DNA from 2 places in the Comamonas sp. DB36 genome. Region 2 is predicted to be linked to the other one. Evidence: riboswitches for the same ligand, from Rfam matches in the RefSeq annotation. Region 2 holds a riboswitch; the other holds the start of a gene.
The links. Region 2 has a riboswitch for manganese ahead of mntP (manganese efflux pump MntP). Riboswitches for the same ligand answer to the same signal wherever they lie in the genome.

Region 1 (7,925 bases), on a different replicon from region 2:
CATTGTCGAGGCCGGCATGCAGTGTCTCGCGCGCCAGGGCCTGCCGCAGGTGGTGGTGGCGAACGCGGGCGTGAGCTGGGGCATAGATTCCGCCGAGCGCGAAGACCTGGGCGTGATGGCCAAGCTGTTCGCGACCAACAACCTGGGCATGGCGGCGACATTTCACCCCTTCATTCGCGCGATGCAGGCCCGGGGCTCGGGCACGCTGGTCGGCGTGGCGAGCGTGGCCGCGATCCGCGGCCTGCCCGGACACGGCGCCTACTGCGCCAGCAAGGCCGCCGTGGTCAGCTATTGCGAGAGCCTGCGCGGCGAACTGCGCGCGCGCGGCGTGCGCGTGGTGACCCTGCTGCCCGGTTATGTCGCCACGCCGCTGACGCGCGATAACCGTTATGGAATGCCGTTTCTGCTCACTGCCGACGACTTCGCCGCGCGTGCTTATCGGGCCATCATGCGGCAAACCAGTTATGCAGTGATTCCCTGGCAGATGGGTATCGTGGCCAAGTTGTTGCGCCTGTTGCCCAATGCCGTGTTTGACCGTTTGTTACAAGGTCGGCAAACCAAACACCGGCACAAAACCGCAGAGTAAGAGAATCTGACGATTTTGTCTTACAGCCACTGGTTGTCAGATGCCGGCATTTTGACCTGCACTGGTGAATACCCGCAACCCACCGCAAACGACATACTTCAGACGTAAAAAAAGGCTTCAAGTGAAGCCTTTTTGTTTTGCGTGCGGATTATTCGCCGTTGTTATTGCCGTAGCCGCCACGTCCGCCGCCGCCGCCGCCGCGCGGACCCGAGCCATAGGGGCTGCGGAAACCGCCGTCATTGCGGCCGCCGGCATAACCGCCGCCGTCACGGCCGCCGCCACCACCGCCGTAGCCGCCGCCATCACGGCCACCGCCGCCATAGCCGCCGCCACCGTCACGACCGCCGCCGTAGCCGCCACCGCCTTCGCGGCCGCCACCATAACCACCGCCGCCACCGCCGCCGTAGCCACCACCGCCGCCACCGCCATAGCCGCCACCGCCGCCGCCATAGCCACCGCTGCGCGGTGGGCGTGGCTCCATCGGGCGCGCTTCATTGACGACAATGCTGCGGCCGCCGAGTGCTTGTCCGTTCATGCCCTGGATTGCTGCCTGCGCTTCAGAATCGCTGCCCATTTCCACGAACCCAAACCCCTTGGAGCGACCCGTGTCGCGCTCCATCATTACCTTGGCATTCGTCACTGAACCATACTGGCTGAATGCCTGCTCAAGGTCGTTGTCACGCACTCCATAAGGGAGATTGCCAACATACAGCTTGTTGCCCATTAAAGACTCCTCAAACTCCTCAAGTAACACAATTGCTGTGGTGCTCACATGTTGCCAGCGATCCATGAAAGAAAACCTGCGCACGCATTGCAAATCACCTGCACTGATATCGGGGACACCGATCACAAATTATGAGGGAAAAGAAACACAAAAAAAAAGCCGGCGAAAGACGTATTTGCATGAAAAAGACGAAAAAAAAGGGCCAGAGGCCCTTTTTTGACATTGGGTTAATGAAAACCCTGAGTCAGTGCTTAGTAGCCGCCACGGCCGCCGCCGAAGCCGCCACCGCCGCCACCGCTACGGCCGCCGCCGAAGCCGCCACCGCCATTGCCGCCGCCGAAGCCGCCGCCGCCGAAGCCGCCACCGCTACGGGGAGGGCGGGGTTCCATAGGACGGGCTTCGTTGACCACGAGGTCACGGCCGCCTTGGTTTTGGCCGTGCAGGCCTTGGATTGCTGCTTGTGCTTCAGCATCGTTGCTCATTTCGACGAAGCCGAAGCCCTTCGAACGGCCGGTGTCACGTTCCATCATGACCTTGGCGCTGTTGACATTGCCGAATTCGCTGAAAGCTTGCTCGAGATCGCCGTCACGGAAAGAGTACGGCAGGTTGCCGACGTAAAGTTTGTTGCCCATGGAGGACTCCTGAAAAAACACTTGAAAACGCGATGGAGCCCTATGCAGTCAACTACCTGACAACTTTAGAGACCGAAACGCACCTGCCTACTACTCATTGCTTTGCGGAAAGGCTTGGACATTATGAGCTATATATACCCGTACAAAATGCTCTGATTTGAAATTTCGGTGTGGCTACAACACTTTTTGGGTCGGTATTTACCCGGAATTCCACGCGAAACAGCCGTCTTGTCTACAATCGCCGCTGTCATTGGGGAGTAGCCCGTTCGGTGTGCAACGCACCGAAGGCATGCATCAACAAACTTGGGTTCTCACAACCTATGGTGCATGCGGTTGCTGGGTCCGTTCCGCGGATTTCAGACTGGGCGAGACCATTGGCTGGGTGCCGATCCACATGGCCGGAGTCGGTGCGCAGCCAATGCGTTCGCGTCGTCCGGCCTGTTGATTAGAAAAACCCCATGGAAGCCTTTTTTGTCTCTACCGCCATCGTTGCCATCGCCGAAATGGGCGACAAGACGCAGCTGCTGGCGCTGGTTCTCGCCGCCCGTTTTCGCAAGCCCTGGCCCATCGTGCTCGGCATCCTCGCCGCCACACTCGCCAACCATGCGCTGGCCGGCGCCGTCGGCGCCTGGGTCACGACGCTGATCGGCCCGCAGGTGCTGCGCTGGGTGCTGGGCGGCTGCTTCATCGCGATGGCGGTCTGGATGCTGATTCCCGACAAGCTCGACGAAGACGAGACCGCCACTGTTTCTCGCTGGGGCGTGTTCGGCACCACGCTGATCGCGTTCTTCCTCGCCGAAATGGGCGACAAGACGCAGATCGCCACCGTGGTGCTCGCGGCCAAGTACAACGCCTACCTGTGGGTGGTTGCGGGAACGACGCTGGGCATGATGCTCGCCAACGCGCCCGTGGTCTGGCTGGGCGAGCGCATCACGCGCCTGGTGCCGCTGCGCATCGTGCATCTGGTGTCGGCCGGAATTTTCCTGGTGCTGGGCTTGCTCGCCTTGTGGGCCCCAGGCGTAGCCGTTTTGGCATAATGGGCGCTTCACGCGCCGATTTGCCAATGCTTGCGGGCGCTTTATAAATCCAGCTAAAGACCCGTCCGACGACATCTCGACCCGGCCTCGTTTTTAGCGATGCCGGGTTTTTTCATGTCCTTCATCGCCACTCCTTCGTCCATGCATTTCGAGGATGCCCTGCCCCTGCAGGGCGGCGCCTCGATACACCATTACGACCTCGCCTACGAAACCTACGGCGAGCTCAACGCCGAGCGCTCGAACGCGGTGCTGGTGTGCCATGCGCTCAATGCCTCGCACCATGTGGCCGGCGTCTATGCCGACCAGCCCAAGAGCGAAGGCTGGTGGGACAACATGATAGGCCCGGGCAAGCCGGTCGACACCAACCGCTTCTTCGTGATCGGCGTCAACAACCTCGGCTCGTGCTTCGGCTCGACCGGCCCCATGCACGAGAACCCCGACACCGGCCGCGTCTATGGCGCCGATTTTCCCGTGGTCACCGTGGAGGACTGGGTCGATGCCCAGGCGCGGCTGCTCGACCGGCTGGGGATTTCGCGGCTCGCGGCCGTGCTCGGCGGCAGCCTGGGCGGCATGCAGGCGCTGTGCTGGTCGCTGCGCTACCCCGAGCGCCTGGCGCACGCGGTGGTGGTCGCCAGCGCGCCCAACCTCAACGCCGAGAACATCGCGTTCAATGAAGTCGCGCGCCGCGCCATCGTGACTGACCCCGACTTCCACGGCGGCAATTTCTACGACCACGGCGTGGTGCCGCGCCGCGGCCTGCGCATCGCGCGCATGATCGGCCACATCACGTATCTCAGCGACGACGTGATGAACCAGAAGTTCGGCCGCCAGCTGCGCGACGGCCTGGAGCTCAAGTACAGCACCCAGGACATCGAGTTCGAGATCGAAAGCTATCTGCGCTACCAGGGCGACAAGTTCAGCGACTATTTCGACGCCAACACCTACCTGCTGATCACGCGCGCGCTCGACTACTTCGACCCGGCGCGCGCCCATGCGGGCAACCTCACGCGGGCGCTCGCGGCCAGCCAGGCCAAGTACCTGCTGGTGAGCTTCACCACCGACTGGCGCTTCGCGCCCGCGCGCAGCCGCGAAATCGTCAAGTCGCTGCTCGAGAACCAGCGCCGCGTGAGCTACGCCGAAATCGACGCACCCCATGGTCACGATGCCTTCCTGCTTGATGACCCGCGCTATCTGGGCGTCATGCGCTCTTATTTTGAAAGCATTGCAAAGGAGATCGCATGACCGAAAAATCGACCATGGAGGCGATTGCCCGCCTCGTGCCCGAAGGTGCGCGCGTGCTGGATCTGGGCTGTGGCGACGGCGGCTTGCTGTCCTATCTGCAGCGCGAGCGCGGCTGCAGCGGCTACGGCGTGGAGCTCGATGACGCCAACGTGCTGGCCTGCGTGCGCCGCGGCGTCGACGTGCTGCAGCTCAACCTCGAGGACGGTCTGGCGATGTTCGGCGACAACAGCTTCGACGTGGTGCTGCAGATCGACACGCTGCAGCATCTGCGCAATGCCGAGATCATGCTGCGCGAGACCGCGCGCATAGGCCGCCTGGGCATAGTCGCCTTCCCCAACTTCGCGCACTGGCCCAACCGTCTGTCGGTGCTGCGCGGGCGCATGCCGGTCACGCGCCGCCTGCCGTACCAGTGGTACGACACGCCCAATATCCGCGTCGGCACGTTCAAGGACTTCGAAGTGCTGGCACACAAGAACCGGCTGCAGGTGCGCGACGCTTTCGGTCTGCAGGGCGGCGAGACGGTGCGCTTTCTGCCCAATCTGCGCGCCGGCACGGCCGTGTTCTGCCTGGAGCACAGCTGAGCGCAAACCTGTAGCATGGGCCGGCGCAGGCATGGTGCTCGCGCGCCCTGACGAAAGGTGATCCATGGATTTGCTGCGGTCGAGCAAGAAAACGGTGTTTGCGCTGGCGTGGCTGGCGCTTGCGGGGGCTGCCCAGGCCCAGACGGCGGCGAGCTGGCCGCCCCAGCCCGCGCTGATTGCCCACCGCGGCGCGTCGGCGCTGCGCCCCGAGCACACGCTGGCGGCCTATCAGAAGGCCATCGATGATGGCGCCGACCTGATCGAAGCCGATCTGGTGATCACGCGCGACGGCGTGCTGGTGTCGCGCCACGAGAACGCGATCGCCATCCTCAAGACCGATGGCTCGCTGCAGGAAGCGACCACCGATGTCGCCGATCGGCCCGAGTTTGCCGCGCGCCGCACGACCAAGACCATAGACGGCAAGGCCATCACCGGCTGGTTCGTGGAAGACTTCACGCTGGCCGAACTCAAGACGCTGCGCGCGCGCGAACGCATTCCCCAGCTGCGCCCGGCCAGCGCGGCCTACGATGGCCAGTTCGAAGTGCCCACGCTGGAAGAAATGATTGCGCTGGCGCGCACGCAAAGCGCACGCACGGGGCGCACCATAGGCCTGTACATCGAGACCAAGCACCCGAGCTACTTTCAGTCCATAGGCCAGCCGCTGGAAAAGCCGCTGCTCGAAGTGCTGGCCAGGCATGATTTGAACCGCGCCGATGCGCCGGTGTTCATCCAGTCGTTCGAAGTCGACAACCTGCGCGCGCTGCATGTGCTCACGCCCGTGCGCCTGGTGCAGCTGCTGACGCCCAACGGCAGCCCGTTCGACCAGGCGCGCGCGGGTCAGCCGCGCACCACTTACGCCAAGATGGCCACGCCCGCGGGCCTGGCCGAGATCGCGACCTATGCCCAGGGCGTGGGTCCGAGCAAGACCATGGTGATTCCCGTGGTCGATGGCGGCCATGGTCAGCCGACGTCGTTCGTGCAGCACGCACATGCCGCAGGCCTGGTGGTGCATGTCTGGACGCTGCGTCCCGAAAACGCCTTCCTGCCGGCCCAGCTCAAGAGCGCGCCGGCCGCCAACGCCGCCCAGCGCGGCGATGCGCGCGCCGACATGGACGCCTTTCTGCGCACCGGCATCGACGGCGTGTTCACCGATGACCCGGCAATTGGCCGCGCCGCCATCAGTGCAATGCAGCGCCAGCCTTGAGCCGCAGTCTGCAGGACAATAGAAGATCGCCGCGGCCCTCCGTGGCATCGACGAAGGAGCTTTAGCCATGAATGCACGCATCCCCGCCACCGCCCTCGATCCGGCCCTCGCACTGGAGCGCGTCAGCGCCCAGTGGGACCGCGACATCGTCGGGCAGCTGTCCGAGTACATCGCGATTCCCGCGAAGTCGCCGATGTTCGCGCCCGACTGGGAGCAGCAGGGCTATCTGGACACCGTGCTGCGCAATGCGGCCGTCTGGGTCGAGGCGCAGAAGGTCGCGGGCCTGACGCTCGAGATCGTGCGCCTGCCGGGCCGCACGCCCGTGCTGTTCTTCGAAGTCGCGGCGACCCAGGCGCAGTCGCAGGGCCAGGGCACGGTGCTGATGTACGGCCACCTCGACAAGCAGCCCGAATTCGAAGGCTGGCGCAGCGATCTGGGCCCGTGGACGCCCAAGTATGAGGACGGCAAGCTCTATGGCCGCGGCGGCGCCGACGACGGCTATGCGGTCTACGCCAGCATCGCCGCGGTGCAGGAGCTCAAGCGCCAGAACGTGGCGCATCCGCGCATCTGCGGGCTGATCGAGACCTGCGAGGAAAGCGGCTCGCGCGACCTGCTGCCCTATGTGGACGCGCTGCGGGCGCGCATGGGCGAAGTTGCGCTGGTGATCTGCCTGGACAGCGGCGCGGGCAACTACGACCAGCTGTGGCTCACGACCAGCCTGCGCGGCATGGCCACGGGCACGCTCAAGGTCGAGATTCTGACCGAGGGCATCCACTCGGGCGATGCCTCGGGCGCCGTGCCGTCGTCGTTTCGCATCATGCGCCAGGTGCTCGACCGCCTCGAAGACAGCGCCACGGGCCGGCTGCTGCCCGCGAGCTTCCACTGCGAAGTGCCTGCCGACCGGCTGGCCCAGGCGCGCGCCACGGCGGCCATCCTGGGCGAGGAAGTCACCAAGCGCTTCCCCTGGGCGCATTACGACTGCGGCGGTGCAACCACCTTCGCGCTGCCGACCACGTCCGATCCCGTCGAGTCGCTGCTCAAGCGCACCTGGGAGCCCACGCTCAGCGTGACCGGCGCCGAAGGTTTTCCCACGTTGCAGAACGCGGGCAATGTGCTGCGCCCCTACACCGCGTTCAAGCTGAGCCTGCGCCTGCCGCCGCTGGTCGACGCTGCGTCCTGCGTGCAGGAAATGAAGGCCTTGCTCGAGGACAACGCGCCCTACAAGGCCAAGGTGACCTGGCAAGGCCTGAGCTCGGCCAGCGGCTGGAACGCTCCGGCCATGGACCCCTGGTTCGAGCAGGCACTGCAAAGCGCGAGCCAGGCGCATTTCGGCGCGGCCTGCGGCTATGTGGGCCAGGGCGGAACGATTCCGCTGATGAACATGCTGAGCCAGGGCTTTCCCAAGGCGCAGATGATGGTCTGCGGCGTGCTGGGCCCCAAGAGCAATGCGCATGGACCCAACGAGTTCCTGCATGTACCGTATGCCAAGAAGATCACCGCGGCGGTGGCGCAGGTGATTGCGAGCCTTCCCGCGGCGGGGTAGTCAGCGTAGATTGCGTCGGGGCAGGCCGTTCATGGTTCGTCGACGGGTTTAGAAGAGCGCGAGAACCGTTCGCACTGAGCCTGTCGAAGTGTGAACGCCCCAGCTTCAATCCAAAGTCAACGTCGCCAGCGCCGCCAGGGGCGCGGTTTCGGCGCGCAGCACGCGCGCGCCCAGGGTGACGGGCGCAAAGCCGTTGGCGCGCGCCAGTGCTTCTTCCTGGGGGCTCAGGCCGCCTTCGGGGCCTGACAGGAAGACCACGGATTTGTTCGCCGGCGCATGCTGCTCGGCCGCGGCCCGCAGCGGCTGCGTGCCTTCGCCCAGCGACAGCAGCAGGCGCGCTGGCGCGTCCACGGTGGAGGTGTCTTTCAGCCAGCCC
Region 2 (7,925 bases):
GAGGGCTCGTTCCAGTGCATGCTGTAGAGCTTCATCAGCAGGCCTTCGTCGCCCGCGGTTTCCTCGCGCAGCATGGCCATCCAGCGCTGCGCCAGGGCCTGGGCCTGCGTATCCTCGTACGATACGCCCGCTGCCAGCAGGCGTTGCAGCCACGCGCTCAAGGCGGCGCGCTCGGGCGCCAGGGCGTCGCTGAACCCGTCGCGCTGGGCCTTGAGCGTGCGCTGCTCGTCGTCGCTGAAGTATTTCGCGCCCGTGACCATGCTTTCGAGCGCCAGCAGCCAGTCGTCGATGCCGGGCTCCTCGCTGGCCTGCAACTGGCGCTGCACGGCGAGCAGGTGGGTGCGCAGCGCCGATGCCTGCACGATCTCATGGTCGAGCTGCGCGACCTGGCGGGCGACGACTTGGGCAATGCCGCCGGCCGCATTGTCGAGCAGGCCCTGGATGTCGGCCAGCGACAGGTCAAGTCGGCGCAAGGCCTGGATGCGGTAAAGCCGCGCCACGTCCTGGCGATCGTAGAGACGGTAGCCGGCAGCGGAGCGGGCGGAGGGCACCAGCAGCGCAATATCGTCATAGTGGCGCAATGCGCGCACTGTCAGTCCGGTACGCCGGGCGAGTTCGCCGATCTTGAAAAACATGCTTTCCCTCTCGAATTGAAGGCATGCTAAACCTTGCCGTTACGAGAGGGTCAACGCTTTTTCGGGAAAAAATTCGCGTACCTATGCTGAGCCCGCATTGGAATGCGGCTGTACACAGGGCAGAGCCGGCCGCAGGCGAGCGGTGGCGCCATGGGCAGGTGTTTGGCGAAGGCCTTGCTGGCTTGTTTGCGTCACGCCTTCCATCGCCATGGACCAGGCAGCCCGGGCGGCCGTGCACAAGCGTGCTGCCAGCGTGGGCAGACGAATTGCAGGTACGCAGCCGGGCGCCGAATGCCGGGACTCAGCCCTGCGGAGTTTCCGCCACCACCACCCGGTTGCGTCCTTCGTGCTTGGCCCGGTAAAGCGCCTTGTCCGCCTGCCCGATCAATCCAGCTGACGTCAGATCGACGCTTGCCGCATGGGCCGATGCAATCCCCGCCGAGACGGTGACGATGCCGTCGGCGCTCGCCTCATGCCGCAGAAGCAGCCGCGCAACTTCGAGCCTGGCCGCGTTGGCGACCGCGCGGGCGCCGTCGGCGGGGGTGTCGGGCAATATGGCGACGAATTCCTCGCCGCCATAGCGCGCGAGCACGTCGCCCGGACGGCGCATTGCGCTGGAGAGCGCCGCCGCCACCTGGCGCAGGCAGTCGTCGCCCGCGGGGTGTCCATAGTTGTCGTTGTATGACTTGAAGTGGTCCACATCGAAAAGCACCACCGAAACCGGGCGGCCGTAGCGCCGGGCCTGCCCCAGGATGTCTTCGAAGCGGTGATCGAACGCCCGGCGGTTCAGTATCCCGGTGAGACTGTCATGTTCCGCAAGTTCCGCGAGCTGGGCGTTCGCCTGCACGATCTGTTCATGGGCGCTGCGCAGCGCCCGGTCCGAAGTCTGGCGCAGCTTCATGCTCCTGAGCACATACCATGAGGAAACGCCGATGATGGAGACCACCAGCAACATGCAGGCGAATTGAACATGCGCGGCGCTGCGCCATTCGGCCAGGATCTCCTCTTCCGACAGCGCCACTGTCACGAACAGCGGATTGTTGGACAGATGCTCGAACGCCGCGAGACGCTTGACCCGGTCAATCGGCGAGGTGATCCTGACCATTCCCGCGCGCGCGCTGTTGACCGCCGACATCAAGGGATTGTTGGCGAAATACTGGCCCAGTTCTTCCGCTGCGTAGGGACGTCGCAGCAGTAGCTTTCCATCCGCCAGGCTCAGCGATATGGCGCCTTTTTGGCCGATGTCGAAACCATTGAGCAGCTTGACGATGTAGTCGACGCGCACGGTGGCCAGCAGCACGCCCGCGAAGCGCCCCTCCGCATCCTCGATGCGCTTGGACACGGGAATGATCCATTCTCCGGTCGAGCGGCTTTGCACGGGCTTGCTGATCAGGACGCGGGTACTGCGGCTTTCGCGGTGCGCGATGAAATATTCGCGGTCGGAATTGTTGGCCTGACGGGACTGTACGGGCTGGGTGTGCACCAGCCAGCGCCCATCGTCGCCGTAGACAAACAGCCCGTGCATGTACTCGGCGCGGCTCAGGTGCGTGACCATGATGGGCTGCAGAGGCTCCAGGTCCGCGGGACTCATGTCGCGCTGCTCCAGCATGTAGCCCAGGGTGTTGAGCAACCGGTCCACCTCGCTGAAAACGCTGTCGAGCTGGTTCGCCACCGAGTGAGCGAGATTCCTCGAGGTCTTGGTGGTCTGCGACCAGGCCGCATCATAGGTCCGCGATGCGAGCCACACGTTGGTGGCAATCAACACCACCGTCAGCAGTGCAATGAAGACGCCTGCCGCGAGAAAGGGGCGTCCCACCGGGCTGGGCATGCTCTGCCCGTCGTGGGCAACACCTGCATTGATGGATTTCATGTTGGAACCTGCATCGAAAAGGGCCTGGTCGCCCTTTGCACCGTTCGACTGTATTGCACCGGGTTTCGTTGGGGACCGCGTAGTTCAAGCCAGGCGGCCATGCATAGGCCCGGCCGGCCCGTTCTAGGGCGTAGTTTGCCCCAGCTTCTGCTCCTTGAATACAAGCCGGGCGGCTGCAGCCGTCTGGAGTCCCGCACAGGCGGCCGATCACCGGCCCAATTCACAGATTCATGGCAGCGCCGGTGCCGCGTGCACTGAAGTCCAGGGCCCCGCCGCCGGGCACGCGTCTGCCCAGATCAATTGCGGACCATTGCGTCCAGCGCCGCGCCTAAAGGGAGCCCAGGCGGCGCAGCATCATGAAGGCCGGAATGGCAATCAGGCACAGCAGCAACTCCAGTACGGGCTTGCGGTAGCCGGCGCCGGCCGCGATCAGGATACCTTCGCCGGCAATGGCTGGGGCTGCCAGCGCGAAGGCCGCGTCTATGGACTGCTCAACCGCCAATGGCAGGCTTTGATCGCCGGCGAGCGTGATCCGCTGGCAAACCTCGCGCAGTTCTGCGCACTGGTCTTTCAATCCGTGCCCGGTCTGAACTGGGCTGGCTTCTACCTGCTGCAGGACAAGACGTTGGTGCTGGGGCCGTTTCAAGGCAGGGTGGCGTGCACCCGCATCGACATCGGCCGCGGTGTCTGTGGCACCTGCGCCGCGACCATGCAGGTCCAGATCGTCCCCGATGTGCATGCCTTTCCCGGCCACATCGCCTGCGACAGCGCGTCCAATTCGGAACTCGTGCTGCCGCTGGTGATCGACGGGCGCGTGGTCGGGGTGCTGGATCTGGACAGCCCCCTGCATGGCCGGTTCGATGCACAGGATGCGCAAGGACTGGCGGCAATGCTCCAGACCCTGATCCAGGGCACGCGCTGGCAACCCTGGATCTTTGGCGCAGGCCGATAGTGCTGGCCGCGCGATGAAGGCGCACCGGGCCTGCGCTGGTCGTCAGGCGGCGTTCAGGTGCTCCATCAGTATCAGCGCGCCGATTCCCATGAGCAGAATGCCGCCCAGGCCTTCGGCCCAGCTGCCGACCACATTGCCCAGCACCCGGCCCAGCATCACGCCCAGAGTGACCATGGTGAACGTGGCCAGTCCTATGGCCAGCGCGACCGTGACGATGTTGACATCCAGGAAGGCCAGGCCCACGCCTACCGCCATGGCATCGATGCTGGTGGCAAAGCCCGTGGCGACCAGCAGCCAGAAGCCATGGCGCCTGGGCTTCTCCACGGCTTGCGCTTCGGGCCGGAACGCGCCGATCAGCATGTGGCCGCCCAGCAGCAGGAGCATGACAAAAGCAATCCAGTGGTCCCAGGCCTTGACGTAGTCGGACGCGGCCGAGCCCAGCGCCCAGCCGATGACCGGCGTGATCGCTTCGATGACGCCGAAAATGGCGCCGGTGCGCAAGGCTTCGCTCCAGCGCGGCTTGAGCAGCGCCGTGCCTTTGCCGATCGCGGCAGCGAACGCATCGGTGGACATGGCAAACGCCAGCAGGGAAATCGCGGTGATATTCATTTTTGCGGTCAATCGGTCGGGCGAAAACGCAGCGGCATATCTCCGCTGCCCGACCTGCGTCGCGGTGATATGCCGATGGTCTCGCCAACCGAAAGACGGCTGCCTGCGCCACAGCATGCAAGATGCCGAGTGTGTTGACGCAGGCGCCTCCAGAAGCTGGAGGCAGGCTACTCCCCAAGGGGACCTAGAGTGTAGAGGCAGCGGCCCGGTGCCGGTGGATTGTCCGCAAGAAAGAGCGGCTCTCTAGAGCTGCGTCCTATTTGCATTGCGCGCCAAGGCAATAGCAAACCCTTCGAGCGCACTGCTGATCACTTCGATGGCAGGCGCGTGCAAGCGCGCGTGCCGCTCTGCCGACCATTCCTGCAATCCCAGCCCCAGGCATTTGCCGCGCGCTTCGAGCTCGGCCCATGCGAGCGCGAACGCTTTGTCGCGCGCTGCGCCATCGGCCGACGCGAGTCGCGCAAGCACTGCTGGACCCAGATACGACCTGGCCACCGCTGCCCAATCCGGCATGGGGGCTGTTTCTGTCACATCGATGCCAATGCGTGCGCCGGGGCACAGGGCGATCAGCGCCAGGTCCTGGCTGTAGCTGATGCTGATCGACAAGCGCAGCCCTTGCCAGCGCGCGTCCACGAACGGCGCCTGGCCGGGGACGAAATGCAGCAGCGTGTTGTCGCTGCTGGTTCCCAGATAGCCGGCCACCAGTTCCCTCAGCAGCGCTCTGGCCTCGGCGCGCAGTTGCCGGCGCTGGTCTTGCAGCCGCCACACTGCGGGCTGCAGCGCGCGCAAGGCCGGCCTCTGGTCCGGCTCCATGGGTGCCAGCGGTGTCAAGGCGTCCATGACTGGGCTGGCGAGCCATGCCAGGCGCTGTCGGGCGGCAGCTTTTCACCTTTCATGATCAGGGTCAGCGGTCCGAGCAGCACGCCATCGCCGATCACGGTGTCGTACAGCACGGTGGTGCGTACGCCCAGCGTCACGCGTTGCCCGATCTGGATACGGCCGATCTTCATCACCCGGTCCTCGAAGAGGTGGGTCTGCGGGCCCGACCAGGCATTGAGTTCGCTGTGGTCGCCGATCTCTACGCAGTCGAATTCGGTGATGTCGGTGGTGTTGAGGTAGACATCGCGGCCTATGCGCACGCCCATGAGGCGCAGCATCGACGGCATCATGGGCGTGCCGCGCAGGTACTCGAGGAAGTTGGGCACGGCAATCGACTCATAGATGCTGGTCAAGGCTTCGCTGGTCCAGACGAAGGGCGTCCACATCGGCGTGGCGCGCGGCCGGTAGCGACCGATCAGCAGCCACTTGAGCGCCAGCACGAACAGGAAACAGCCGACGCCGTAATAGATGCCGGCCACGCCCAGGTCGAGCGCCAGCTCCAGCCAGGCTTCCTGCGCGGCCACGGGCATGAGGTTCTGGACAATCACGTAGCCCGCGCCTATGACCAGCGACAGCGGCAGCACGATGCGCATCGCTTCCACGGTCGCACGGCCCAGCCAACGCCATTTCGACGGCCGGAAAGTCAGGGACTCGGCAAAGCCCGTCAGGACTTCGCGCGCCGGCAGGCTGATTGCGGGCGAACCCACCCAGGTCTGCCCGGGCTGCATCTTCTCGCTTGCGGGCGCCTTGGACTGCACGCCCAGCAGCATGTCCGGGGGCAAGGTGGTGCCGTCGGGCACATAGGCGCCGTTGCCGATGAAACTGCGCCGGCCTACGACCGTATGGTCGATCGACATCCAGCCGCCATCGATTTCCTCGTCGCCCAGCATCACCGCGTCGGCGATGAAGGACTCGTCGCCCAGCGTCAGCATGTCTGGAATCAGGCCCATGGCGGTCGAGATTTCGGCATGCCGGCCGATCTTCGCCCCCAGCAGGCGATACCAGGTGGGAACGAAAACCGTCGCATAGACGCCGTGCAGCACATGCAGGCTCGCCACCTGGATCTGGTTGGCCAGCCACTTGCGGCAGTAGAGGTTGCTGTGCACCGGCCAGGTTCCTGGTTGCAGCCGGGGCAGCACGGCCCAGCGGATGGCGGCGGCGATCAGCGCCGTGCCCACGATCAGCACCGCGCTGGCGGGCAGGGCCAGCAAGGTGTACTGGAATACCGCGAGCACATAGCCATGCGCTTCCAGCGATGGCGCCAGCACCCGCTCTTCCAGCGCATCGATCAAGGCAAACGCCGGGAAGATGGGCAGAAAGAACAGCACCGCCGTCAGCGCGGCACCGAACGCGAAGAACATGGCCTCTCCCATGCGGCGCGCCCGGCTGACAGGGGGGCGCGCCGCGCGCTCGCCGCTGGGGCGAAGGCGCACGAACTGCGCCGGCGCGCCATCCCACACTTCATGCGCGGCCAGGCGCGCGCCGCGCGCCAGCGCCGCCAGGCCCTCGAGCCGGCCCCATGGCGCGATCGCGGTATCGCCCTCCATGACCGCATACGAGCCCACATAGCCTTCGGCGCCGATATCGATGGCGCCCACCACCAGTTCACCGCGCTCCACGCGCACATTTTCCAGATTGACGTTCGAGCCTATGCTGGCGCCATCGCCTATGCGCAGCAGATGGGCGTGCCGGATCGTGACCGAGCCGATCACGACCTCCTTGCCGATCTGCGCCCCCATGGCGCGCAGGTAGCCGTTGTACAGCGAGGACCCCGAGAGCAGGTAGGCCGGCGCGATCTGCTGCAGCCGGTCGGCGAGCCACCAGCGGAAATAGTGCAGGCCCCACAGCGGATAGCTGCCGGCCCTGAGCCCTTGCAGCAGCAGCCGGCTGCCGAGCACCGCCACCGTCAGGCTGAACAGGTGACTGCCCAGGAACACCAGCACCGAAGCCAGCACGGCGAAGGCAATGCTGTCCCCGGGTTCGCCGGTGAAATAGTGGTAGGTGAAAAACGGTGCGAGCCAGTTCAGCACATTCAGGCTGATCATGAACGGCAATGCCAGCGCCTGCGCCGCGCCGCACAGCATCCTGCGCCAGCGCGGAACCGGCGCGAACCTGGGCAGGGCCGCGCCGCCGAGCCTGGCCATGCCGGCTTGCATGGCTTCGGCGATGGCGGCGAGTTGCCGGTTCTGGTAGACGTCGTTCACCGTCATGTGAACGAAACGCGCATCCTCGCGCAGCGTCGAGACCAGGCGCGCCGCGATCAGGGAATGCCCGCCGAGGTCGTCGAAGAAATCGACCGATCCGCGCAGCGCCTGCCCCGGAAACAGGCGCCCGAGTACCTCGAACAGCGCGGCCTCGGCATCGTTTTGCGCCGCGTCGGAACCCGCGGAACCCGCGGGCGCGGTGAGCGCGCTCATCGGCAGCGCGCGCAAGGCCTGGCGATCGATCTTGCCCGAGGTCAGGCGCGGAATGCCGGCGACGATCTCGAAGTGGCTGGGCACCATATAGGGCGGCAGGACTTCGCGCAAGCGCGCGCGCAGATCGCCGGGCGTGGGCGCGTCGCGACCGGCGGCAACGACGTAGGCCACCAACTGGTCGATGTCGTTGACGGGCTTGAGCACCACGGCCGCCGTGCCATTGCGCAGCAGCTCGCTCAGCCTGGCCTCGATTTCGCCGAGCTCGACGCGAAACCCCCGGACCTTGACCTGATCGTCGACCCGCCCCAGGCAATGGACCTGGCCCTGGGCATCGATGCGCGCCAGATCGCCGGTGCGGTAGAGGCGCGGCTCATGCGGGTGTGCCATCCAGGGGTTGGCGACGAACTTCTCGGCCGTGAGCTCCGGTCTGCCCAGGTAGCCCTGGGCGACGCCGGGGCCGATGATGCACAGCTCGCCGGTTTCGCCGGCGTCGAGCAGGTTCAGGTCGGCATCGACCACCAGCAGCCCATAGTTGGGCAGCGGCGCGCCAATCGTCACGGCCT

Region 1: it holds a riboswitch for manganese, as region 2 does, so the genes downstream of both, ACSVDO_RS20870 (TMEM165/GDT1 family protein) here and mntP (manganese efflux pump MntP) in region 2, are expected to answer to the same signal.

Annotation. Positions count from the first base shown of each region.
Region 1 covers NZ_CP196631.1:4,460,365-4,468,289, reverse strand. The annotation lists gene ACSVDO_RS20885 (SDR family oxidoreductase) at 1-586, shown strand, start outside; gene rbp (RNA-binding regulator) at 735-1,310, opposite strand; gene rbp (RNA-binding regulator) at 1,562-1,942, opposite strand; yybP-ykoY riboswitch at 2,183-2,359, shown strand; gene ACSVDO_RS20870 (TMEM165/GDT1 family protein) at 2,401-2,979, shown strand; gene metX (homoserine O-succinyltransferase MetX) at 3,094-4,221, shown strand; gene metW (methionine biosynthesis protein MetW) at 4,218-4,802, shown strand; gene ACSVDO_RS20855 (glycerophosphodiester phosphodiesterase) at 4,867-6,006, shown strand; gene ACSVDO_RS20850 (M20 family metallopeptidase) at 6,074-7,549, shown strand; gene ACSVDO_RS20845 (16S rRNA (uracil(1498)-N(3))-methyltransferase) at 7,655-7,925, opposite strand, start outside.
Region 2 covers NZ_CP196633.1:151,580-159,504, reverse strand. The annotation lists gene ACSVDO_RS25170 (MerR family transcriptional regulator) at 1-635, opposite strand, end outside; gene ACSVDO_RS25165 (sensor domain-containing diguanylate cyclase) at 937-2,505, opposite strand; gene ACSVDO_RS25160 (GAF domain-containing protein) at 2,993-3,457, shown strand; gene mntP (manganese efflux pump MntP) at 3,500-4,066, opposite strand; yybP-ykoY riboswitch at 4,078-4,248, opposite strand; gene ACSVDO_RS25150 (4'-phosphopantetheinyl transferase family protein) at 4,310-4,855, opposite strand; gene ACSVDO_RS25145 (Pls/PosA family non-ribosomal peptide synthetase) at 4,894-7,925, opposite strand, start outside.